Rhodopirellula bahusiensis: one gene and its partner. The protein of the gene in region 2 interacts with the protein of the main gene of each other region in a pairwise test. Links are inferred from orthologs where the notes say so. Each region holds a gene or a part of one and is shown on either strand. Other genes may lie near its edges.

What was found.
Region 1: the proteins of CEE69_RS00600 (region 2) and CEE69_RS19990 interact in binary tests that used the Escherichia coli proteins (3 or more experiments, as listed by UniProt). The link is inferred for Rhodopirellula bahusiensis from one-to-one orthologs.

The regions. Positions count from the first base shown.
Region 1 is NZ_NIZW01000016.1:84,542-96,230, reverse strand. Bases 4,358-7,053 are described here. They hold CEE69_RS19990 (acyl-CoA thioesterase), read left to right. Parts: upstream 4,358-5,357; coding sequence 5,358-5,750; downstream 5,751-7,053. Other genes in these bases: CEE69_RS19980 (hypothetical protein), read right to left, coding at 6,911-7,053; CEE69_RS19985 (ATP-grasp domain-containing protein), read left to right, coding at 5,764-6,906; CEE69_RS19995 (metal-sulfur cluster assembly factor), read left to right, coding at 5,032-5,352; CEE69_RS20000 (ComEA family DNA-binding protein), read left to right, coding at 4,488-4,970. Also shown: CEE69_RS20015 (serine/threonine-protein kinase), read right to left, coding at 1-1,970; CEE69_RS33270 (hypothetical protein), read left to right, coding at 1,984-2,412; CEE69_RS20010 (1,4-dihydroxy-6-naphthoate synthase), read right to left, coding at 2,448-3,356; dapB (4-hydroxy-tetrahydrodipicolinate reductase), read right to left, coding at 3,419-4,261; more of CEE69_RS19980, read right to left, coding at 7,054-7,732; CEE69_RS19975 (type I polyketide synthase), read left to right, coding at 7,990-11,689.
Region 2 is NZ_NIZW01000001.1:129,903-141,717, reverse strand. What follows is about bases 3,143-5,964. They hold CEE69_RS00600 (acyl carrier protein), read right to left. Parts: upstream 4,766-5,964; coding sequence 4,520-4,765; downstream 3,143-4,519. Other genes in these bases: fabD (ACP S-malonyltransferase), read right to left, coding at 5,843-5,964; fabG (3-oxoacyl-[acyl-carrier-protein] reductase), read right to left, coding at 4,905-5,663; fabF (beta-ketoacyl-ACP synthase II), read right to left, coding at 3,143-4,075. In the rest of the region: pyrE (orotate phosphoribosyltransferase), read left to right, coding at 1-504; CEE69_RS00630 (hypothetical protein), read right to left, coding at 505-720; CEE69_RS00620 (efflux RND transporter periplasmic adaptor subunit), read left to right, coding at 1,174-2,076; CEE69_RS00615 (response regulator transcription factor), read right to left, coding at 2,086-2,799; more of fabF, read right to left, coding at 2,786-3,142; more of fabD, read right to left, coding at 5,965-6,772; rpmF (50S ribosomal protein L32), read right to left, coding at 6,813-6,995; CEE69_RS00570 (magnesium chelatase), read left to right, coding at 7,335-8,747; CEE69_RS00565 (malic enzyme-like NAD(P)-binding protein), read left to right, coding at 8,867-10,297; CEE69_RS33585 (DUF1589 domain-containing protein), read left to right, coding at 10,203-10,397. UniProt on the Escherichia coli protein: Carrier of the growing fatty acid chain in fatty acid biosynthesis.

The DNA of each region.
Region 1 (11,689 bases), on a different replicon or contig from region 2:
GGTGTCGTGGCGACCGGGCGACTGGTTTCTTGCTCCATCGCGGTGACGGAATCACCCGTCGCGTCGCCGGTTGAACGAGGTCTTGTAGTGCCGGTCGCATTCGGGCTCAGCATGCTCCCGGCGATCGAGTCTGGAGCGATTGGCGAGCCAGCGAGATCGCCAGTCAGCGGGCGGGCGTTGACGGGGCCGATCATTGGACCACCGGTCATGGGAGTGGCCGTGTAGATCGGGTTCGTACCTCTTTCGCCATCGCGATTGACAACGCTGGGAACGGTCGGCGCCAAAGGCAACGTTTGGTAGTTCTCGTTCGCCATCCCTGGCGGCAAAGGCAATCCGCTGATGCGCGGCGGATCAGGAGCGAGCGAAGGAAACGCGCCGTCGGGTCCGGTGATGCCAACACCAACGGCCGAAGTCGCTGAATCGTTGACCGTCATTCCACCGGCGAGTGGCGTCGTGCCTGAGACGACGGAATCGGGATCGATCGAGGGCGGCATCGATGGGTCTCGCGGAGTCGTGCTGAGTCCCGTCGCCGAGTCTTCACCGATTTGCTCGATCGCCGTCATGGATTCGGCGCCGGTGGAACTCGCTTGGTCGGCAGCCGTGCCCATCGAGGCCAGGGAAGCTCCGCTGGGCAAACGATCCCCGACCGATGTTTCGGGAAGTTGTCCCGGCGGCAACAACGCACCCTGCCCCGCCCCAAGCACGCTTCGCGAATCTGGTGTTTCGTCGGCACCGGTCGCGGGTGAATTGATCGAAGACCTGTTCGCGGGACCTTGCGCAAATGGCTGCGGCGAGTCTGTTTCGGCCGCGCCGATGGCGTCTTCGATGTTTGCACTCGATCGCGGCGCAATAGACTCAGTGGCCTCCGGTGAGACCGAATTGTCGATCGCGAGACTGATGTCCCTGCGCGATGGGAGCGATAGCAACTCCACGGCGAGCGCACTGAAGAGCAAGATGCCGGCGGCGATCATCCAGGGCAAATGGCGACGCAATCGCCGCATGGATTCGCGGTGATCATCGTCTTCCACGGTCGGAACGGTGACGCCACGACTGCGTGGCAAGTTCTCTCGCGTTGCAAGTTCTCGCAGGTCGGCGATCAGCGTTTCGCTGCGTTGATAGCGTTCCTCCGGAAGCTTCGCGAGCATCTTGTTCAGAATCGCCGTCATCTCCGGCGGAACGTCTTCGCGGTGTTCGCGGATGTCCGGGATCGCTGCGTTGCCGTGGCTGAGCAGTTTCTGCAGCATCGTCCCACCGGGGAACGGTGGCGAACCGGTCAGCATGTAAAACAGCGTGCAACCGAGCGAGTACAAGTCGCTTCGTATATCAGCGAGTCGTGGGTCGCGAGCTTGTTCAGGTGAGATGTAATCAAACGTTCCCAGCGTGACGCCGCTGGCCGTCATGTCTTCGCTGGTGTCGAAGTTATCCGACCGAGCCAACCCCATGTCGACGAGTTTGACCTCGCCTTCGGTCGTCACGATCACGTTGGACGGTTTGATGTCTCGGTGAACGATGCCACGACGCGAAGCGTGGCCGATTGCTTCGGCGACTTGCGTGGTGAAGAACAACGCATCGTCCAGCGACAATGGACCGTCGTTGGCAACCATGTCGCGAACGTTGGCACCGTCGATGTATTCAAAGACGATGTAGTGCCACGGGCCGTCGTTGCCAACATCGAACACGCGAGCGATCAGTGGATGATCCAGCTTCGCTGCACTTTGGGCTTCGTTGCGGAACCGTCGTTGCAAGTCGGGGTCGTCGGCCGCGAACGGAATGACCTTCACCGCCACCGTTCGACCAAGTTGTTCGTCGCGAGCACGGAAGACGGCGCCCATTCCGCCGCCACCGATTTGATCGAGCAGCAAGAAGTGATTGAGCCGCTGACCGCCCAGGTCTCGCGTGATGGACGCTGGCGTGTTGTGTCGGTGCGATGCGTGGGACGAGTCTCGAAGGCGGAACGAGTCGCCGGCCATTCGATGGGATCGTGTGGCGGAAATATGCGAGCGGCTCGAACCGGCCCGGATCACAGTCTCGGCACCCTCGATCACATCGTCCGGGGGACGAGGCGGCTGGGAATCAGATCTTCGTGACCCGCCGGAGCTTCTTTGGTCGTCGTCGGATGATTCATCCGATGGCTCAACAATCGGTTCCACCAACGACGGGTCCGATGAATCTTGCGGCGAGTCGCCCTTCTCTGCTGAGCCCGGTGCTGGTTTTGAGCCCGGTGCTGGTTTTGAGCCCGGTGCTGGTTTTGAGCCCGGTGCTGGTTTCGGTCGGTGCACCGTCGATCCCTCCGGCAAAACCGCTGAACGGTCCGGATACGAGGAATCGGAAGATGAGAGCGACCGGGAATCCATGCGACGCAGCGGCGGAAAAGACAAGAGAAAAGAGGCAATCCGTTCCCTTTCAGGATAGTTCTTTCCCCCGGTTCGGGCAAACAATCTCGGCGCTCAGATACCGGTTTCACCGCAGAAAAAACGTAGCTTCGCCGCTCCGAGGCCGACTTGCTGGGCCATTTCCGAGAGTGTCGTCAACGCGTCTTGCCCGACCGATCCGAGGTCCTCGGTCCAGTCGTTGACGTACAGCTCGACGTGCTGCATCAGCACCGAATCGTCCATTTCTTGAGCGTATCGACGCATCGCGGGCAGGGCCGAGTTGGGCGTTTGGCGAGCTGATTTCAGCGATCTGCCAATCACATCACAAGCCGCTGCCATGGTGGCGGGAGCGTGCCGATCACGCATCACCAACCCGCCCAAGGGCAAAGGCCGTTTCGTCGCGTTTTCCCACAAATTTCCAAGATCCGCGGCCAAATGGAGGTCCGATTCGGCGTAGGTGAACCGCCCTTCGTGAATGCAAACGCCAAAATCGGCTTCACCCCGCTGCAGCGCCGGCATGATCTCCGAAAACACAACCTGACGCACCGAAGTCGAGTCTGGGTAAAACAGTCGAAACAGCAAGTGAGCGGTCGTGTGCTCGCCCGGGCAGAGCGTGATTTGGTCGGGATTCTGTGGTTTTTCGCCTTCTCGAGCCGCCAAAAGCAACGGGCCAACGCCGAACCCAAGCGCCGACCCAACGGGCAGCACCCGCGTCTGATCGGCCATCAACAGCGCCGCGTGGAAGCTCGTCTTCGCCAGGTCAAATTCGCCAGCCAGCAGCCGTTGATTCAGCTCGTCGATGTCCAGCAACTCGATCCGCCATGTGAATCCGCCGGTATCCAGCGTCGATTCGCCGGGCTGCATCGCCGCGTCCAGCAACCGCGAAAATGCGAAGGTGTCATTGGGGCACGTGGAGATTCCCAGATGCAGTTCGGGACCTTCGCCGATCCGAAGTTCGTGGGGGACAGACTCGATTGGATTCACAGACTTATTGGATTCGCTGATTGGAATTCACCGGTTCGACACTGACTCGGAACTGGGCTGGCTCAGCCCTGCGACATGCCCAGTACATCGAACATGCTGTACAGGCCGGGACCCTTGTCTTGTTGGATCAACCACTTGGCTGCTGCCAGGGCACCGGACGCGTAGCAGTCGCGGTTACTGGCGGCGACGTTGAGTTCGATTTTCTCGCCCAACATGCCAAACACGATCGTGTGCTCACCCGGATTGTCGCCCACGCGAATCGCGTGGTAGCCAATTTCTTCGCGAGTTCGAGCGCCCGTGTGTCCTTCTCGACCGTGAACATGCGAGGTGGATTCACCCAACTGTCCAGCAATCAGTTCACCAAACTTCAACGCGGTGCCGCTGGGAGCGTCTGCCTTGAACCGGTGATGTCGTTCCAAAATCTCAACGTCCAAACCGCCGGATACGTCTTTGAGTGCCGCGGTGATCTGCTCCGCGATTTTCATCGACAAGTTGACCGCCAACGACATGCTCGGAGCCCAAACAACTGGGATCGACTTCGCAGCTTCGGACAAACCTTGCTTCTGTTCTTCCGTCAAACCAGTTGTCGCAACGACCAGTGGCGAGCCGGCTTCGACGCAGTGTTGCACGCATCCGTCGATGGCTTCGGGAAGCGAGAAATCAATGACGGCTCGCTTGATGGATTTTTCGTCCAGTGCTGGCCAATGCGAAGAAATTTCAACGCCAGAGGGGGCTTCACCGGCCACGGCACCCGAGTCTTTTCCGAGTTCGGGGGACTCGGCGTGATCGATGGCACCGACCAATTGGAAGCTGGGATCCGCCAAACCGAGAGCCACGACGCGGCGTCCCATGCGACCGGCTGCACCATGAACTGTGAGGGAAATCGGGCCTGTTGAATCTGCCACCGAATTGAACCGTCTGCGAGAGGAAATGAACTGCGATCACGCCGCCAATGCCTCAATCTAACGCTCGCACAAACGAACCAACAGGTCGGACGATCGCACGCCAGCGACCTCGCTTTTCGTGGCGACATTCATCTTTGAATGGAGCCTTGCGACTCTTGCACATTGCCACGCCCTGCCCCGGACCCAACATGAGTTATCCGGATAGGAAGCTCGATTGGGAATGTTGATGTCCGCCACCGAAGGCCAAGCCGAGACCGCTGCAGGAGGCCACTCCGCCAATCGGACAACGTGCGTTCTAACTCACTCCGGGTTGCAGCTGGCAGTGAGCCTGTTGGTTCTGCTGGCGGCGGTCTCATGGATGCAAACGACATCAACGCGATCCCAGTCTGAAGCGAGTGGGCGATCGCCGGATGCTTTTCCGCAATTGAGCATCGCGTTGAACTCGTCCGACGCTCGTGAATTGTCATTGTTGCCTGGAATCGGTCCCAAACTGGCCGATCGGGTTGTCCGGCACCGCGATTCTCACGGTCCGTTTGGATCCGTCGAGGATTTGTTGGCGGTTCACGGCGTCGGCCCGAAACTATTGCAGTCCCTGCGGCCTTGGGTGCACGTCAACCGGCGGCGGGTAACGGATCGGTTTGACGATTTCGGGGGCGGTGGCCATGATGAACGTCTCGCGAGAGTCGTCTCCGGCCGACTTTCTGACTGACCGCGTCCGTACGTCGACGTCGGCAAACGATTTCCAACCACGAGATTCAACGAGCATTCCAATGGCTCTGGCTGAAGACAAAGTCCGCGAAGCCCTCAAAGAGGTCATCGATCCCGAGTTGTACGTCAATATCGTCGACCTGGGATTGGTGTACGTCGTTCAAGTCGGCGAGGAAAAAGAAGACGGCCGCTACGACGTCAACGTCGAAATGACGATGACCAGCCCCATGTGCCCAGCCGGTCCACAGCTGGTCGCTGGAACCAAAAACGCTGCGGAATCGCTCGAAGAAGTTGACACTTGCGACGTGAAGGTCGTCATGGAACCGGCTTGGACTCCGGATTGTATGACCGACGAAGCTCGCGATCACCTCGGCATCTTTTAGTCGCGGTGACGGATTCGAAGACATCGCATAAGTATGGATTCCGCGTGGCCTACCAGGAAACTGACGGCCAGCGTCGAGTCCATCATGCCAACTACCTGAACTACTTCGAGCGTGGTCGGGTCGAGATGCTGCGCGATCTCGGTTTCAACTACAAAACAATCGAAGACGAAGGGCGGATGCTGGTCGTCGCCGAGATGAACGTGAAGTATTTCGCTCCTGCCGAATTCGATGACTGGCTGGAGCTGACGACCACGGTCGTGGAAATACGCAAGGTTCGAATGCGACACCTCTATCAAATTCACCGCGACGATCAATTGATCGTCGAAGCGGACTCGGTGATCGCCTGTGTCGATCGAACTGGCAAATTGGCTCGGTTGCCAAACCTGGAAGCTCGCTGACGGAGGTTTCCGTATGCGAGTCTTTGTTGGCGAATTTCTGTGTGGCGGCGGCATGCTGTCCACACCCCAAAACCAGATCCCGTCTTCGCTTTTGAGTGAAGGCCGAGCGATGTGGCAAGCCTTGGTCACCGATTTCGCGGACTGGGCGGAGGTGGTCACGCCGATCGATCCTCGGTTCGGTTTGCCAGGCATCGATTTGGTGGCCGACGTGCCGGATGCCGTTCGATGCGTCGCTCTCGAACTAGCGGAAACCGTTTGTGAACAATGGTTGAGGCTCGCAAAAAAATGCGACGTCGCAATTCTGGTTGCACCCGAAACGGATGGTGAACTTGCGAGACTCGTTGCCGCCTTCCGCGACGCAGATATCGATGTGTTGGCGGTTGATGAGCCGACGATGCAGATGGCCAGCGACAAATGGTTGACTGCGAAATGGTTGACGGAACACGCCATCCCCACACCGCTGACTTGGTCAAACAAGGATTCAAGCACGGACGAGCTCAAGCGTCAGTCGAGCAGGCTCGGTTCCGTTGGATTGACGGCGAATCGTTGGGTTCGAAAGCCGAGAGACGGATGTGGTTCCGAAGCCATTCGTGTTTTTGATGATTGGGAGCTTGCATGTTCCGCACTCCAAGACAACGAAGTTGCGCAAGCATGGATCGAAGGCCGGCCCGCATCAATCTTGGTTGTCGGCGAAGCGAAGAACGCGATCGCGGAACCAGTCATCTGTCCGGCGGTGTGGCAGCATTGTCAGCGGCGCAACGACGACACGGCGGCTGATAATCAATCCGCTGGTCGGTCGACTCACTACACTGGCGGTAGCGGACCGATCGATATCGAATTGCAATCGCGAGGATTCAAGCTCGCCAAGCAAGTCTTGCAAGCTTTGCCCGCGTCACCACGTGGGTTCTTGGGGATCGACTTCGTCTTAGGTGATCGTCCGGAGGATGACTGCGTGATCGAGATCAATCCGCGGCTGACCACGTCGTACATCGGTGTTCGACATCTGACAGATCAGAACCTGACCTCCATCTGGAACCCGTCGCTGATCACCGAACAGCCGGAAGCCAGCTTTTCGTTTCGAACTGGTTCGAATCAAGTTCGCTGGGCCACGAGTGGGGAAGTCCAAACGGACCGGAAGTCAAGCAGCGATTGCTGATGGATCACATGCGAGAGGCGGCGGCAAAGAAACCGCCGGCGCAACCGCCGCAGATGATGGCGGTCATCGCCGCTTTCCAGTTGTCTCGGAAGTGTCGGATGACAAAGATCGGAACGTACAGAATTGTCAGCGACAGCAACCCTTCGTTGCGGCTGACTTTGAAAGCACGAGCGATCAGGGTCAGCACCGATCCGATGGCGACCATCGCAAACGCGGCGCCACCGAGGTTGCAGAACATTTGCAGCGGTTTGAACTGCAATTGTTCGACTCGGCGGGAAGCGTTCACTGCCAAAACCGCGATCGTGACGGCGCTGCCGAGGATGAAGAGGATCAACGCCAGCATCCACGGCGGCATGCCGGCGCCTTTTTGCATTTTTTCTTGCAACGCCACATCGCGAACCATGTCTTGTTCGGCCTTCATCAGGGCCAGTGTGCCCATGTCGATGTCGACGCCGGCAACTTTGTGGCTTTCGACGCTGGTGCCGGTCTCTTTGTTGTAGCCGCATTTGGTGCAAAGCACCGCGCCGGCTGCCATCTCGGATTTGCAGGCCGGGCAGACCGCGAAAACCTGGCGATCGAAGCCTTCTTCCGCGAATAAATCGTCCAGAGAGTCCGATTGAGACGCCGCGGGTGCGGGGCGAGCTGCGGCCGGACGAGCGGCTGCTGCTTTTGGCTTGGCGGCTCGTGCCGCAGCCGGCTTACCCCCCCCTCCTGCTGCCGGCACGCGAATTGCCTTGCTGCAGCTGGGGCATTTCACCGCTTTTCCGGCAAATTCGTCGCGGACGCTGAGTTGTTTGCCACAGGAGCATTGCAAGCGAATCGGCATCAAGAAATCGTTGGCAAAAGGGAAGGAAGACGTCTGGCGAAACTTGGCGGACCGCTCCGACGGGACGCGGGCCGATTGGTCAGGCGGTTTGGGCGTTAGTATAGATGCAAATGATCCAAACGACGACTCACAATCAAGGCTTTGAGAAGTCGCCTCCGTGCTGGTAATTCTTCGTCGCTTAAGCAAACTTGTGAAGTAATCTTGGCTTCGCGAATTCGTTCGCCTTCCGCCTGAACATCTAACCTGAACACTGCATCGTGAATTCACCCGAACGTGACCTTTCCGAACGTCTCGCGAAGCTCTCTCCAGACCAGAGAGCAGCACTGCGAAAACGCTTGGCCCGTTCGTCGTCGTCGACGCCCTCTCCCGCCGTCAAACCCGCTGTTTCCGGCCAATTGAAATCGTCCGCCGAGGCGATTGCGATCGTGGGAGTGTCGTGTCGGTTTCCGGGGGCGCCGGATTTGGATGCGTATTGGAAGGTGATTTCGGAAGGGATCGATGCAACCGCCGAGATCCCGCCAGAACGCTGGGACGTGGATGAACTCTACGATCCAACCGGTCAAAAAGCCGGACGCATGTCGGTCCGTCGAGCGGGGATGGTCGACAACATCGATCAGTTCGACCCCAAGTTCTTTGGGATCTCGCCTCGCGAAGCGGCGCGGATGGATCCCCAGCAACGATTGCTGTTGGAAGTCAGCTGGGAAGCGTTTGAGGTCGCCGGCATCCCGGTGTCCAGTTTGGCGGGCACTCCCGTTGGTGCTTATGTCGGAATTGGTGGCACCGACTATTCCAAAGTCCCGTCGACCTACGACGGCTACTACCAGTACATCGATGCGCACGTCGGGACAGGCAACGCGCTGTCGATCGCGGCCAATCGGCTGTCCTACATCATGGACCTTCGCGGTCCCAGCATGGCAATCGACACTGCGTGTTCATCATCGACGATGGCCATTCATCTGGCCGTGCAAAGTTTGCGTGCGGGTGAGTGCGATGCGGCGCTCGCCGGTGGCGTGAACGCGATCTTGACCCCTGAAACAACGATCGCGTTTTCCAAAGCACGAATGTTGTCACCGGATGGTCAATGCCGTCCTTTCGATGCTGATGCCAACGGCTACGTTCGCGGCGAAGGCTGCGGCATGCTGTTGTTGAAGCGATTGAGTGATGCGGAACGCGATGGCGATCACATTTGGGGAACCATCCTGGCTAGCGCGACCAACCAAGACGGTCGAACAAGCGGCATCACCGCTCCCAATGGTGTGTCGCAACAAGCCGTCATTCGCACCGCCCTTCGCGAAGCGGGCTTGCCTGCGTCTCGAGTCAACTACATCGAAGCGCATGGAACCGGAACGCCGTTGGGCGACCCGATCGAAGTCGACGCACTGACGCAAGTCTTCTCCGGAAAACCTGGCGTCGACCCGCCGTGCTATGTGACCAGTGTCAAAGCCAACGTGGGCCACATGGAAACGGTCTCGGGCGTGGCTGGCATCATCAAACTGTTGCTGATGATGCGTCACCAAACCATTCCCGGCCAGCTTCATTTGAAAAAGCTCAACCCGCGAATGTCGTTGAAGCGTTCGCGCATCGTGATCCCTGCTCAGTCACCACCTTGGCCGGTCGATGATGAACCGCTTGTTGCCGGAGTCAGTTCGTTCGGGTTCGGTGGTGCGAACACGCACTTGGTGATGCAGCAGTATGTGGCGACGGATACGGTTGAGCCCGCCGGTTCAGCTGATTCAAAATTAAAGGATCGCACCCGGCATGTGTTGAACCTGAGTGGCAAAAGCGAAGCCGCCATCGCCGACGTTGCATCGCGTTTGAAACAGCATCTCGACCGCACGGATGACAACGTCGTGGATGTCGCCCACACGATGAACGTCGGACGTGTTCATCACACCCATCGAACTGCCGTTGTATTCGAGGACGCGGCTCAACTCGGTGAGCAGTTGACTCAGTTGAGCAAAGGCAAGAAAGGTCCCGGCATCCGCAACGGGCAAACCGTGACGAGCCGAGCGACTCGCACCGCGTTTTTGTTCACCGGCCAAGGTGCGCAATCGCCGGGCATGGGAAAAGGTTTGTTCGAAACTCAGCCCGTTTTTCGCGAGGCGATGACGCGGTGCGACGAACTCCTTTCGAAGGTCCTGCCCAAACGCTTGCTAGATGTGCTGTACGGTGACGGACCCGATTCGGAACTGGTCCATCAAACCCGATACACCCAACCCGCACTGTTCGCGATTGAGTATTCACTTGCTCAGCTTTGGTTGTCGTGGGGCTTGAAACCAAACGTTGTTTTGGGACACAGCGTCGGAGAATTTGCCGCGGCTTGCATTGCCGGGGTCGTTTCGTTGGAAGATGCGTTGAACTTGATCGCTCATCGCGGTCGTTTGATGGGCGAGTTGCCCGCCGGCGGTGGCATGACAGCCATGTTTGAATCGACGGATGTCATCGCGAAGCATCTTCGAGAATTTGAAACATCAGGTGGTGGGTCGCTTTCGATCGCCGCGGAGAATGGGCCGCAGAACACCGTCGTTTCCGGCCCGCAATCGGAACTCGATGCTTTCGCAAAGCACTGCGAGGAAGCCGGTGTCGCTTCGAAAGCGTTGCAAGTATCGCACGCGTTTCATTCGCAATTGATGGAGCCGATGCTGGATGAATTCCGTGAGCTTGCAGAGCAATGCGAATTCAAATCACCTCGCATTCCATTGATCAGCAATTTGACTGGTGAGCAGTGGAACAAGGCGTGGGACGCGAATTATTTGTGCGATCACATTCGCAACGCGGTCCGTTTTGAACCCAGCATGCGAACGCTGGCGGAGATGGACATCGATGTCATGTTGGAAGTTGGGCCGTCGCCCATTTTGACTGGCATGGGGAAGCGTTGTTTGCCGGATTCTTCTGCAACCTGGACGACGTCGCTACGGTCGGGCAAGGATGACGAATCAATTTTGTACGAAGCGGTGGGCGACGTTCACGCTCGCGGCGGCAAGATTGATTGGAGGGCGTTTGATCGACCTTGGAAACGACAGCGATTGGTTTTGCCGACCTACCCATTTGATCGCCAACGTTACTGGTTGGATCCAACGGATGAAATCGTCGAGGATCCATCTCGGCGTCGTTCCGGATCCGGCGAATTGTTGCATCCAATGCTGGGGAGGTTGCTGCCCTCGGCACTGCAGAGCCGTTTGTATGAAAACGCGTTGTCGGCCCGTTCGCCAGAGTTCTTGGCCGATCACGCGGTGCAAGGATCGGTCAACTTGCCCGGTGCTGCGTTCATGGAGGTCGCTTTTGCCGCTGCCCGAGATCGCTTCGGTGCTGGCTCGCATGCGGTCACGGATGCGAATATCGAACAGGCTATGTTTGTCAGCGAAGACCGTTGGAAAACTTTCCAGACCATCGTTGATGAGAGCTTGTCTCTCGAAGTGTTCTCGCGTGATCGTTCCGATACAACGGAACCATGGCAGCGGCACATGTCCGCATCGCTGGTGCCCGCGGAACAAGCTGATGAAACATCGAAGGTGGATGCTGTCGGTTCACCAACAAGCATGGCAACGGTTGCTGACCGATTTGTTGGTGGCAAGGATCACGATGAGTTCTATGACTTGATGTCGCATCGGCGACTGGAGTACGGACCGCGATTCCGAATGTTGCACCGCGTCGACTACTCGATTGACGAGGCGTTGGGGCAAGTCCAATGTGACGAAGCCACGCGAGCTGAGTTTGGTGATTACATTTTGCATCCCGTTCTTGGCGATGCGCTGATGCAAACATTCTCGGCTTTGGTTCCGCGACCTGATCACGACACGTTCAGCGAAGCAACCTACATGCCCACGAAAGTTTCGCGAGCAGTGGTGCATCAACAACCCAGCGGAACACTTCGCACCTACGGCAAAAGAACTTCTCCGGGAGATGTCCTCGACCCCGAGTTTGTTGAAGGCGACGTTTGGCTGGTCAATGAACAGA
Region 2 (11,815 bases):
TTCACGCTGGCAAGCGGGAAAAAGGCGAACTATTACCTGGACTGCCGCCGCGTGACGTTGCACCCCAAGGGAGCTTGTTTGATCGGACGAGCGATGTTGGACGTCGTGCTCGACAACGCGAAGGAATCCGGCGTGATGCCCGCCGCGGTCGGCGGAATGGCCATCGGTGCCGATCCGATCGCCGCCTCGATCGTGACCCTCGCCGGTGGTGACGACGTGGACCTGAAAGGGTTCATGGTTCGCAAGGAACCCAAGGGCCACGGAATGGGACAACAAGTCGAAGGCCCCGTGACTCCCGGGCAGAAAGTGGTGATCGTGGAAGACGTGATTACAAGCGGCGGCAGTGCTTTGAAAGCCGTTGAGGCGGTCGAAGCATTCGGACTGGAAGTCCTTTACGTGCTCGCGATCATCGATCGATTGGCCGGCGGTGCGGAAGCATTCGCCAAGAAAGGTCTCGAGCTGAAAACGCTGACGACGATTCGCGACTTCGGTTTGGAACCCTGATCAGCTCGCGGGTGCGTCGATCTCGACGTGCACGATGATCAACACGTCACCGGCCGCGAACGAGTTCATCGGGCCGGTGCCTGCGGCCGGTGCGGGTGCCAGGTTCCCGTTGATGGACAGCACCCGAGCACCGCTCTTGCGAATCCAGCGATTGATTTGCCGTTCGAGTTCAGGCAATTCGGAATCCACGCCTTTGAAAAGTTTGACTTGTTGCACGAGGGTTTCCAGGAAGCGGTTTTCAAGAAGAACGAAACGGAATCAGTGCCTTCGTCGATCACACCAAATGGGTTCGGCGGAACGACTCAGCGATGGCGAGCATCGTAACAAATCCCGACTCGAATGGGCGTTCGTCACGGATCAAGAAGCAGGGCAAATCACTTCAAACTGCATGAGTTCGCCGCCGGCCGTTGAGCCCGGTTGCGTTGTGGAAACTGGTGCGAGCACGGCGGCCAATCTTCCGCAGCCCTTCGATTGAATCGCCCTTGGGTGAGAGCCAGTCTGAACTTCGGCCGCAGGCACCCAGAATTGAATTAGACTGGCAATCTGGTTTGATCCACTCAAAACAAATTGTCGGAGAGTCGCCCGGTGTTTTCTTCTGGCTTCCAATCAAAATTCGCGGGTTTGCCCGGCCTACGCACAAGGTCGCTAGCGATCCGTTGCTTGATCGCAGTGCTGTTTGCTTCCGCAACGATCGGTGGTGTCTCACCGTTGCTGGCCGACGATGCAAAGTCCGCGGCAATCGTGATCGAAGGAGCTCAAGCGATGTTGGCCACCGACCTGGCACTGGCCGCTCCCATCGCCGGGCGAGTGACTACGTTGGCGGTCGCGGAAGGGCAACGGGTCTCGGAGAACGATTTGCTCGTTCAGTTGGACGATCGCCGCGCACGAGCCGAGTTGGCCGCCGCCGAAGCTGCCGCGAAAGCTGCGGAACTGAGTGCCGCCAGCGACGTTGATCAGCGATATGCCGAACGGACTCGCGAGGTTCGGATGCGAGAGTTGGAGCAGAGCATCGACGCGAACAAACGTTACAAGAACAGTGTGACGGCCACCGAGATTGATCGGTTGCAGCTGGTCATCGATCAGGCCGGGCTATCGATCGAACAAGCCCGAAAGGAATTGGAGGTCGCGGAGGCTCGAGCAAGCGAAAAGCGTTCGCTGCTCAAAATGGCGGAGCTCAAGCTTCGTGACCATCGCATTGGATCACCCATCGTCGGAAGCGTGGCCGAGACAATGGTGTCGGCCGGTGAATGGGTGGACGCCGGAACGCCGTTGCTGCGATTGGTCTCATTGGACCCAATCCGAGTCAGCGGGTTTGTTGACGGCCGCCAGTATGGGCCGGAGCTCAAAAGCCGTCCGGCTGAATTTGAGTGGACTGAGTCACTCGATGGCAAAGAGACCGTCACCAAGTTGCAAGGCGAGGTGACGTTTGTGTCGCAAGAAGTTCACCCGGTGAATTCACAGATTCGGGTGTGGGCCAGCTTTCGCAATCCAGATGAAAAGGCGAGACCAGGAATTCGCGGCACCATGCGAATCTTGCCAGCGACGGGCGAAGCCAAGCCGCTGGGCAAGTGATCGAGTCGATCAGGAAGCTGGCGGGACCAATGCGGCTGGTCCGGCGTCCAGGTTGACTTCGGCAGCCAGGAGCATCTTGTACAAGTCGACTTCGTTATCGATGCCGAGCTTGGTGAAAATACTGCCGCGGTGCTTGGAAGCGGTCTGAACGCTGATGCTGAGTTCCTGTGCGATGCCTTTGAGAGGCGAACCTCCGGCGAGCAACAGCATGACTTCTGTTTCACGAGGCGAGATCTTTCGCAGCAAGTCGAGGGCCTCTTTGCGGACTTGATAACGAAAGCGATCACGACGGTGTTTGCGGATCGCGCTGTTGATCGCGTGCAGGATTTCTTCGTGGCGGAAACCCTTTTCGATGAAGTCGAAGACGCCTTGCTGGAAAGCAGCTCGGCAATTTTCCGCGTCGCCGTGGCCGGTGACCAAGATGACCGGGATGGTCAACTCGCGGCGAGACATCTCGGCTTGCAGTTCCAGGCCGCTCAGTCGTGGCATCCGCAAGTCAGCGACGACGCAGCCATGCGAATCAGCATGCAAAAGTTTGAGCAAGTCTTCTGCCTGATTAAACGTTTCCGTCTTCAAGCCTTCTTGCGAGCACCAGCGTTGCAACAAGTCCAGTTCGGCTTGTTGGTCATCGACCATGTAGACCACTGGTTCGGGACCAGCGTCCTCCTGAGGCGATGCATTGGGGTCGAACAAATCGGAGTTCGGATTATCAAGAGCCGTCATGAGAGAATCGTCCAAAGAGAACGCACGCGTTATGACCCCCAAACCCGAAGCTATTGCTCATTGCCACATCGACCTTTTGTTCCCGCGGTTGGTTGGGAACATAGTCGAGATCGCAATTTGGATCTGGAGTGTCGAGATTAATAGTAGGAGCAATCACATTGTTTTGGATTGTTTGACACAGAATCACAGCTTCAATCCCGCCGCTCGCACCCAGGGAGTGCCCCAAGGCACTCTTGGTGCTGCTGATCGCAACATTCTGGGCGTGGTCGCCCAAGACTGACTTGATCGCGCGAGTTTCAGCTTTGTCACCCAAAGGTGTGCTGGTCCCATGTGCATTAATGTAATCGATTTCAGTCGCCGCGCGGCCACTGTCCTGAATCGCGGCTCGCATCGCAGCGCCGGCGCCCAATCCTTCTGGATCCGGAGCGGTGATATGACCCGCGTCGCTGGTTGTTCCATAGCCCAGGACTTCCGCATAGATCTTCGCGCCGCGGGCTTGTGCGTGTTCGAGTTCCTCGAAGACGAGCAGTCCGGCACCTTCGGCGAGAACAAATCCGTCTCGGTCGGAGTCAAACGGACGGCTGGCACGTTGCGGATCATCGTTGCGAGTCGATAGAGCCTTCATGTTTTGGAACGCGGCCAGACCCATTCGAGTGATCGCGGCCTCGGTGCCGCCCGTGATCACAACATCGGTTTCGCCGCCGCGAATGCTTCGCAGGGCGTCGCCCATGGCGTTGGTGGCACTGGCACAAGCCGTTGCGACGGCGTAGTTGGGGCCTTTGAGTCCGTACCGGATGGAAATGTTACCGCCGGCGGCGTTGACCATCATCTTCGGGACGGTGAACGGACTGACACGGTCCGGCCCTTTGTTGAGCATTCGCTCGATCTGTTCTTCGATCTCGTTCAGGCCGCCGATTCCCGACCCCAAGATCACGCCGCAGCGATTGCGATCGGTTTTGTCCCAGTCGATACCTGAATCCAGGACGGCTTGCGCGCCGGCGTGAACGGCGAATTGAGTGAATCGATCCAGTCGCTTGGCCTCTTTGGGTTCCACATGGTCCGCGACGTTGAACTCAGGGATGTCGCCCCCAAAGTGAACCTTGTATTTCGAGGTGTCCATGATGGACAACTCATGGATTCCCGATTTGCCTGCCAACAAGGCGGACCAAAGAGTCTCGACGTCGCATCCCAAGGGTGTGACGGTACCCAAACCGGTGATCACGACGCGTCGTGACATGGAAGGATCGTAAGAAGGTGTTGAGGAAGCGTCCGTCATGAGCGTGGTGACGAATTAACGTGGGTGAGTGTTAAGAGAAGGGACCGCGGCACACGCGAGAGGCAACATAACAAAAAACGCCGCCAGCACCTTGCCATTGTAACGAAATGACAGGGCGAAATGGCGGCGATGCAGTCTGCGTTGCGGATGATTGCGATTGGCGAAAGATTGCCGGGCGACGCAGATTCTGCGTCCAGTCGCGCCACGCGGGAATGCGAGGGCATCGGAGGTTCCCGTCGATCTTGCCAAAGACCTGGGCTCCAGCGCGAATGGCTGGAGCTCACACAGCTGGATTTTCACAATGGGCAAAAACCGCGTCCGGCTTCGCCGCCATGGATTCGAAACCCCTCACAGATCTTGAAGCAAGATCCCGCGAGGCGTTCCGTGCAATTTATGATGCATCAGTAGACGAGGGAAATCGTCTGCGTGCATTCTCATCAAGAACTAGGCGTCTTCGCCTTTTTCCTTTTCGATGAAATCGATCGCTTCGCCGACCTTTTGGATCTTTTCGGCGGAGTCATCAGGAATGCTGATGTCGAACTCTTCTTCGAGCTCCATCACCAATTCGACGGTATCGAGCGAGTCGGCACCGAGGTCGTTGACGAACGATGTTTCGCGGGTGATTTTGTCTTTGTCAACGCCGAGCTGTTCAGAAACAATGTCGACCACGCGTTCTTCGATAGACGCCATGGGCGTAACTCCGATTAAAATGTCAGTTGGTTCGAAAAGGGAAAGTGCAGATCTGTGGGGCAGGGCACAACCGAGGCGGCACTCCATAGCCGCTCGGGGCAGAACATAGGGGACGCAGCTAAAACGCGTCAATATGCCGTTAGCCGACCATTCCACCGTCAACGACGATGGTTTGCCCTGAAATGTAGCTGGCATCACGGCTGGCCAAGAACAAGACCGCCGCTGCGACGTCCTCGGGCTTGCCAACGCGTTTGGCCGGGATTCGTTTTTTGACTTCTTCCATGACGACTTCACCAAGTTCAGCGGTCATTTCGCTGGCGATGAAGCCGGGAGCGACCGCGTTGACGGTCACACCGCGAGAGACAAGCTCCTTGCTCATCGTTCGCGTCATTCCGATCATGCCCGCTTTACTGGCCGAGTAGTTGGCTTGGCCGGGGTTGCCGATCAAACCTGAAATGCTGGCCATGTTGATGATTCGCCCGTACTTGCTGCGACGCATCACGCCGGCAGCCGACCGGCAGCAAACGAAGCAGCTGGTCAGGTTCGTCGCGATGACGGAATCCCATTCTTCGTCGGACATGCCACGCATCAGTTTGTCGCGTGTGATCCCGGCGTTGTTGACCAGGATGTCGAGGCGACCGTGTTTCTTGTGAGTGCCTTCGATGGCTTCCGCCGCAGCCTTGCGATCGGTGACGTCGCAAGGCAAGGCTTCGCCTTTTCCGCCGGCGGCTTCGATTTCAGCGACGGTGGCGGCCAGCTTGTCTGCATTGCGAGCGACGCAGACCACATGGGCTCCATTTTGTCCCAGTGCGACGGCGACCGCGCGACCGAGACCTTGGCTGGCACCGGTGACGATGGCAACCTGATCTTTCAAATCAACCGACAGGGAGAGATCCATGGGGGCAAGTCTGTGGGGTTGGGAGTTTGGGGAGAAAGTGGGGCAAGAACGCGAATGTTTTACTGGCCCGTTTCCGAGCGAGGACGTTCAGATGCGTTCATCGGCGGTTGTACGACGCCCTTCCAAGGCCGTCGAATTTGAATTCCGCTTCGTAGCTGCTTGGTGTGGACTTCGGTGAATCAGGGTTGGTCGCCGAAACCGTCCGTGGGTGTTTTGCGAGCGATCCGTTTGATCGTGCCTCGCAAAACGCGACCGGTTCCTGCTTCCAGGAAACCATCGATTCCGTCACCGAGCATCGCGTTGATGGAGTCGTCCCAGCGAACTGGATTGACGACTTGGCGTGCCAGCAACTGACGAATTTCGTCGGCGGAAGTGTGTGGTTTCGCGTCGACGTTGCTGTACACCGGAATTCGCGTGTCCGACAACTCGACCTCTTCTAGAGCCCGTGTGAGTTGTTCCACTGCGCCATCCATGATGGGAGTGTGAAAAGCTCCGGCGACGCTGAGTGGCACGACCTTCATCGCACCCGCGGCGGAAGCGACTGGTTCGAGTCGTTCCAAGGCTGATCGATGTCCGGAGACGGCGATATTGCCAGGGCAGAGAAGATTGGCCGGTTGCAGGATTTCGTCGCCGCTTCGGCACTCTTCGCAAACTGCGGTCAGTTTCTCAAGATCCAGACCCAGCACGCTGGCCATGCCAGATTCGGTCGCGTCAGCACAAGCCTGCATGGCCTCGCCTCGCTTTTGAACCAGCTTCAGACCATCGGCGAAGGAGACTCCACCGGCGTAGCAAACAGCGGTGTACTCGCCCAAGCTGAGTCCCGCGGCGGCGACAATCTTCTTCGCCAGCTCTGGATTCAAGTCGTCATGGACTCGAGCAGCCGCGATTCCGACGACGAACAATGCCGGTTGGCTATGAACGGTCTCGTTCAGCTTTTCAGCAGGCCCATCCGCACAAAGGGATTTCAGGTCGTATCCCAGGACGTCGGCGGCTTCACCGAACAATTCGTTGGCGATGGAATATTCCGCGCACAACCATGTTCCCATGCCGGGCGTCTGAGCACCTTGGCCGGGAAACAGGATCGCTGGTTTCGCTGCGTCAAGACTCACGGCAGGTCGTACTCAGTTCAGAATTCTGTGGCGGTTGAGATTACTGGTCGGTCGTTTCAACGACAGTTCGACCTTGGTAATAACCACATTTGGGGCACACGACGTGCGTTGGAACAGCGGTGCTGCACTGCGGGCAGTACGTCACTTGACGTTTTTTCAAGTGATCGTGGGCGCGGCGTTTGCCGGTACGGCTGTTGGAGTGCTTGCGTTTTGGGACGGCCATGGCAGACAAGCCCGCGAACGGGCGATCTTCGAATGGGTGGAGTGGACGAATTTCAAACCGCGAAAGATAAGCACCTGACGTGGGTTCCGTCAACGCGTCCTGGACCCAAAAGTCCCGGTTTCCATGGCCTTTTGCCACACCGCGGTCTCTTCCCGGTTGGATTGCGTCAATTCGGAAAGACTCACCGATTCGGTGGAGATGTCTGAACCATGGGCCTCCCCGGTTGCATACGATTGAATCAGATAGGATTCATCGCAGCGAGATGCTTCCTTGCACCGACGCCTCTTTACCCTGAGCCCACACGTGACCAGCCCTGTGCCAAGTCCCGCGAAAACGACGATGGATGCCCCCGAAGCCCGCAATTTACAGCAATTGATCGAGAGCGGATGGAAGTCCAAAACGGTCAAACAAGAAATCCGCGACAACTTTTCGCGGATGCTGGCCGACCGCGAAGAGTTGTTTCCGGGCATCGTGGGATACGAAGACACGGTCATTCCGGAAATCAGTCTGGCTTTGTTGGCCGGTCACGACATGTTGTTCATGGGCGAAAAAGGCCAAGCGAAAAGCCGAATCATGCGGCAGTTGGTCCAATTTCTCGACCCGTGGATTCCCTACATCGATCATCCCGACCTTCCCGTTCACGAGGATCCGCTGAACCCGATTTCGTCATTGGGCAAGCGTTTGGTCGCCGAGCATTCGCCTGAAGACATCCAAATCGGGTGGTGGCATCGCAGTGAACGGTATGCGGAACGGTTGTCGCCAGGCACCAAATTCGCCGACATCATTGGCGAAATCGATCCGGCGAAACTGACCGGCGGAGTCAGCATGAGTGCCGAGGAAGCACTCTCGTTTGGCTTGATTCCGCGAATGCACCGCGGCATTTTCGCGATGAATGAATTGCCCGAGTTGGATGATTTGGTCCAAGTCGGTTTGTTCAATATCTTGGAAGAACGCGACGTGCAAATTCGCGGCTATCCAATTCGGTTTGAGCTCGACGTGATGATTTTGTTCTCGGCCAACCCGTCGACGTACAACCGGTCCGGTAAAGTCATTCCGCAGCTGAAGGATCGGATCGGGACGATCGTGCAAACTCACTACCCATCCGAACGGACGCAGGGAATCGAAATCCTGCAGCAAGAAGTTGGCGACGATTTGGGCGGTCCTTACCCGGTGCATGTGCCTTTGTTCATGTATCAGATCATCGAGGAGATCACCCACCAAGCTCGCCAGAGCAAGTACATCGATCAGGCGTCCGGCGTGTCAGCACGTTTTTCGCTGGCGAATTTCCGGACAATCGTCGCATCGGCTCGGCAACGCGGCATCGTGCACGGCGAGAGTCCCGCCGTTCCTCGGATCAGCGACCTCGGGCATCTGTATGCCAGTTCGCTTGGCAAGTTGGAATTGGATTTGATGGGCACGCATCAGATGTCTGAAAAGCAAGTGATCGACTCGGTGATCGCGGAAGCCATTCAAACTGTGTTCGGCGAATACATCGAAGAACACGGGCTGGCCGAAATCGCGGAGATCTTCCGTGGCGGCGTCCGAGTGGAAGTTGGAACGATGTTGCCGAGCAGTGAGTACGCGGAGCGTTTGCAGCATGTTCCGCCGGCATGGGACCGGGCGTTTGAGGTCAACGCGAGCGAAAACGAAGCGATGCGAGCTTCGTGCGTCGAGTTCGTTCTCGCGGGACTCTATAGCTTGGACAAAATCAGCCGCTCGCAACGCCACGGCAAGATCAGCTACGAAACTTGAGCCGGGCGCAGGGACGTGGCAGAGATTCTCTGGCAATGACGTGATTGCGGCGACGTGGTACAAGGTCGGCTCGTTGACCCGACCGCCGACACCCCAGCCTTGAAGGGTGACTCGCCAAGATGAACCAGCACAGCCCGTCGTACGCCATCACGATCCGTTTGCGTTATTCCGATTCGCCCGGGGCGATGGGCAAGATCACCACCGCGATCGGCGAAGCGGACGGGGCGATCGGCGCAGTCGACATCGTCAACATTCGCGGTGGCAAAATCTCGCGTGACTTCACGGTCAACGCTCGCGATGTCGACCACGGCAAGCGGATCGTTGAGCACCTTCGCACGGTGGAAGAGGTCGAGGTGGTGCACACCTCCGACCGTGTCTTCCTGATGCACTTGGGCGGCAAGATCGAAGTGCTGCCAAAGATGCCGATCAAAACGCGGGACGATTTGTCGATGGCCTACACACCCGGCGTTGCTCGGGTATGCAATGCGATCGCGGAAGATCCCGATTCGTCGTTCGCTTTGACCATTCGGCAAAATACTGTCGCTGTGGTCAGCGATGGTTCCGCTGTTTTGGGATTGGGGAACATCGGGCCTCGCGCCGCCATGCCGGTGATGGAAGGTAAAGCGATGCTGTTCAAAGAATTCGCGAACGTCGACGCCTTTCCAATTTGCTTGGACACCCAAGACACCGAAGCGATCATTGAAACCGTTCGCCAGTTGGCTCCGACGTTTGGCGGAATCAACTTAGAAGACATCTCGGCACCACGCTGCATCGAGATCGAAGAACGGTTGGACAAAGAACTCGAGATCCCGGTCTTCCACGACGATCAACACGGCACCGCGATTGTGGTGTTGGCGGGACTGAAGAACAGTTTGCTTCGCGTTGGCAAAGCACTTCCAAAGATTCGCATCGTGGTCAACGGTGCTGGTGCTGCGGGAACCGCGATCGTGAAGTTGCTGTTGATCTCCGGTGCGAAGGACATCGTGGTGTGCGATCGCGAGGGAGCGATTCACGCGGGCGAACCCAGCCAGCCGGATGCATCGAAGCAGTGGATCGCTGACAACACCAACCCACGTGGTGCGTCGGGCAAGCTTTCCGAAGTGATTCAAGGAGCCGATGTGTTCATCGGTGTGTCAGCACCCAACGTTTTGCAGACGGAAGATGTGGCTGCGATGGCGGCCGATCCGATCGTGTTTGCGTTGGCCAATCCTGATCCAGAAATCTTGCCCGCCAACGCGGCTCCTCACGTCCGCATCATGGCGACGGGACGGAGTGATTTCCCTAACCAGATCAACAACGTGTTGTGCTTCCCGGGTTTGTTCCGAGGGGTGTTGGACGTCCGAGCGACGACGATCAACAACGAGATGAAATTGGCGGCCGCGGAAGCGATCGCGGCGACGATCCCCGAGTCGGATCTGCTGGATGATTATGTGATCCCCAGCGTGTTTGACCGTCGTGTCGCGAAAGTCGTCGCTCAGGCGGTCGCGAAAGCCGCGGTCGAAACTGGCGTCGCACGTCGGCGAAACAAACCCGCCGAAGAGATTATGTGAACGCGGCTGCGAGTTAGGCCAGGTTATCACCTGGCACCAAGCCAATGCTTTGGAACAAAGCGAGGCGTGCAGGACTGTGGCACGGCGGTCCCCGCCGTGATTCGAGGTTGTGCCGCCTTTCGGCGGATTTGCACACGGCGTACCTCTCCCGAAACGAAGTTTGGGGAGAGCGGCGCCGTTCAGGCGTACGCGAGGGTGAGGGCCGAGCATGGGAAACGGCTCGCATTGCCCTCCCCGGAATTCTCGCTGAACGCTCGAATCCCGACCCTCCCCAACTGCGTTCAGGAGGGTGATTTCAACCTCGCGAGCACGGCACTTGAAAACTGCACGACCTCGTTCTTGATGGGGGACCACCGAGCTACAGGTTGCTTGACCGCGGATCAGCCGTCGGCTGGCAAGCGTCCCGCTTCGATGACGGGGAAGTCGCTTTGCAATCCTTGACGCATGAACTCAACCAAGTCGGCCTCTTCTTGCTCGGTCAACTTTAGTGGCTTCATCTTGTCGCTGAGATGCGGATTCGCGTGACCGCCCTTGTTGTACCAAGCGATGACTTCTTCGAGCGTTTCTTGGCTGCCGTCATGCATGTACGGGCCAGAGTCCGCGACGTTTCGCATCGTGGGAGTCTTGAACGCACCGCGATCCTTTTCGTCCTTGGTGATTTCGAATCGACCCAAGTCCGGTTTCTCGGAGTCCATTCCAACGCCGATGTTGTGGAATTGTTCGTCGGTGAAATTGGCACCCGCGTGGCAAGCGGTGCAGTTGGCTTTGCCGAACGTCAACTCCATGCCGCGGATCGAAGATTCGGACATCGGGTTTTTCGCGGCTTCTTCCTTCAGCTTGGCATACTGCTCGGCGAGTGCGGGCTCTTCATCGAGGTATTCCAAATCGTCGGCAAACGTCTTTTCAAATGCCGACAACGGGGTGTAATAGTCGTAAGGAGCCGGACCGGTCACGATTGCTCGTTCGAACGTCGCAAGTGCTTTTCCGATATTGTCGATCGTCACGCCGTCATCGAAGACCTTCTCGAACTGGGCTTTGTAGATCGCATTGTCCGACAAAGTTTTGACGCAGACTTCGTGGGTGTTGCCCATTTCGATCGGGTTCGCGATCGGTCCGACCGCTTGCTCTTCCAGCGACGCGGCTCGTCCGTCGTGGAATTGGTGTTTACTAAGAATGCGATTGAACGAGACCGGTGAGTTTCGGTTGCCGGTTTGGCCGCCGATCCCCACACCGAATTGCGTCGGAGCTCCCCAGCCGGTTTCAGCGGCGTGACAAGTCGCACAGGAAATCGTGCCGTCGGCTGACAAGCGTGGATCGAAATACAGTTGTCGGCCCAATTCAATCTTGGCCCGCGTGATCGGATTGTCTTCGGGGATGTAGATGTTTCCTGAAGCGGCGTCCAACCCTTTGGGAAGTTCGACGTTCAGTTCCGCATGGTTGTCGGGATTGGCCATGAAACGTTGGGCTTGTTCCAACGTCAGTGGTCCATCGCCGGGGATTCCAGCGGTGAGTGTTGGG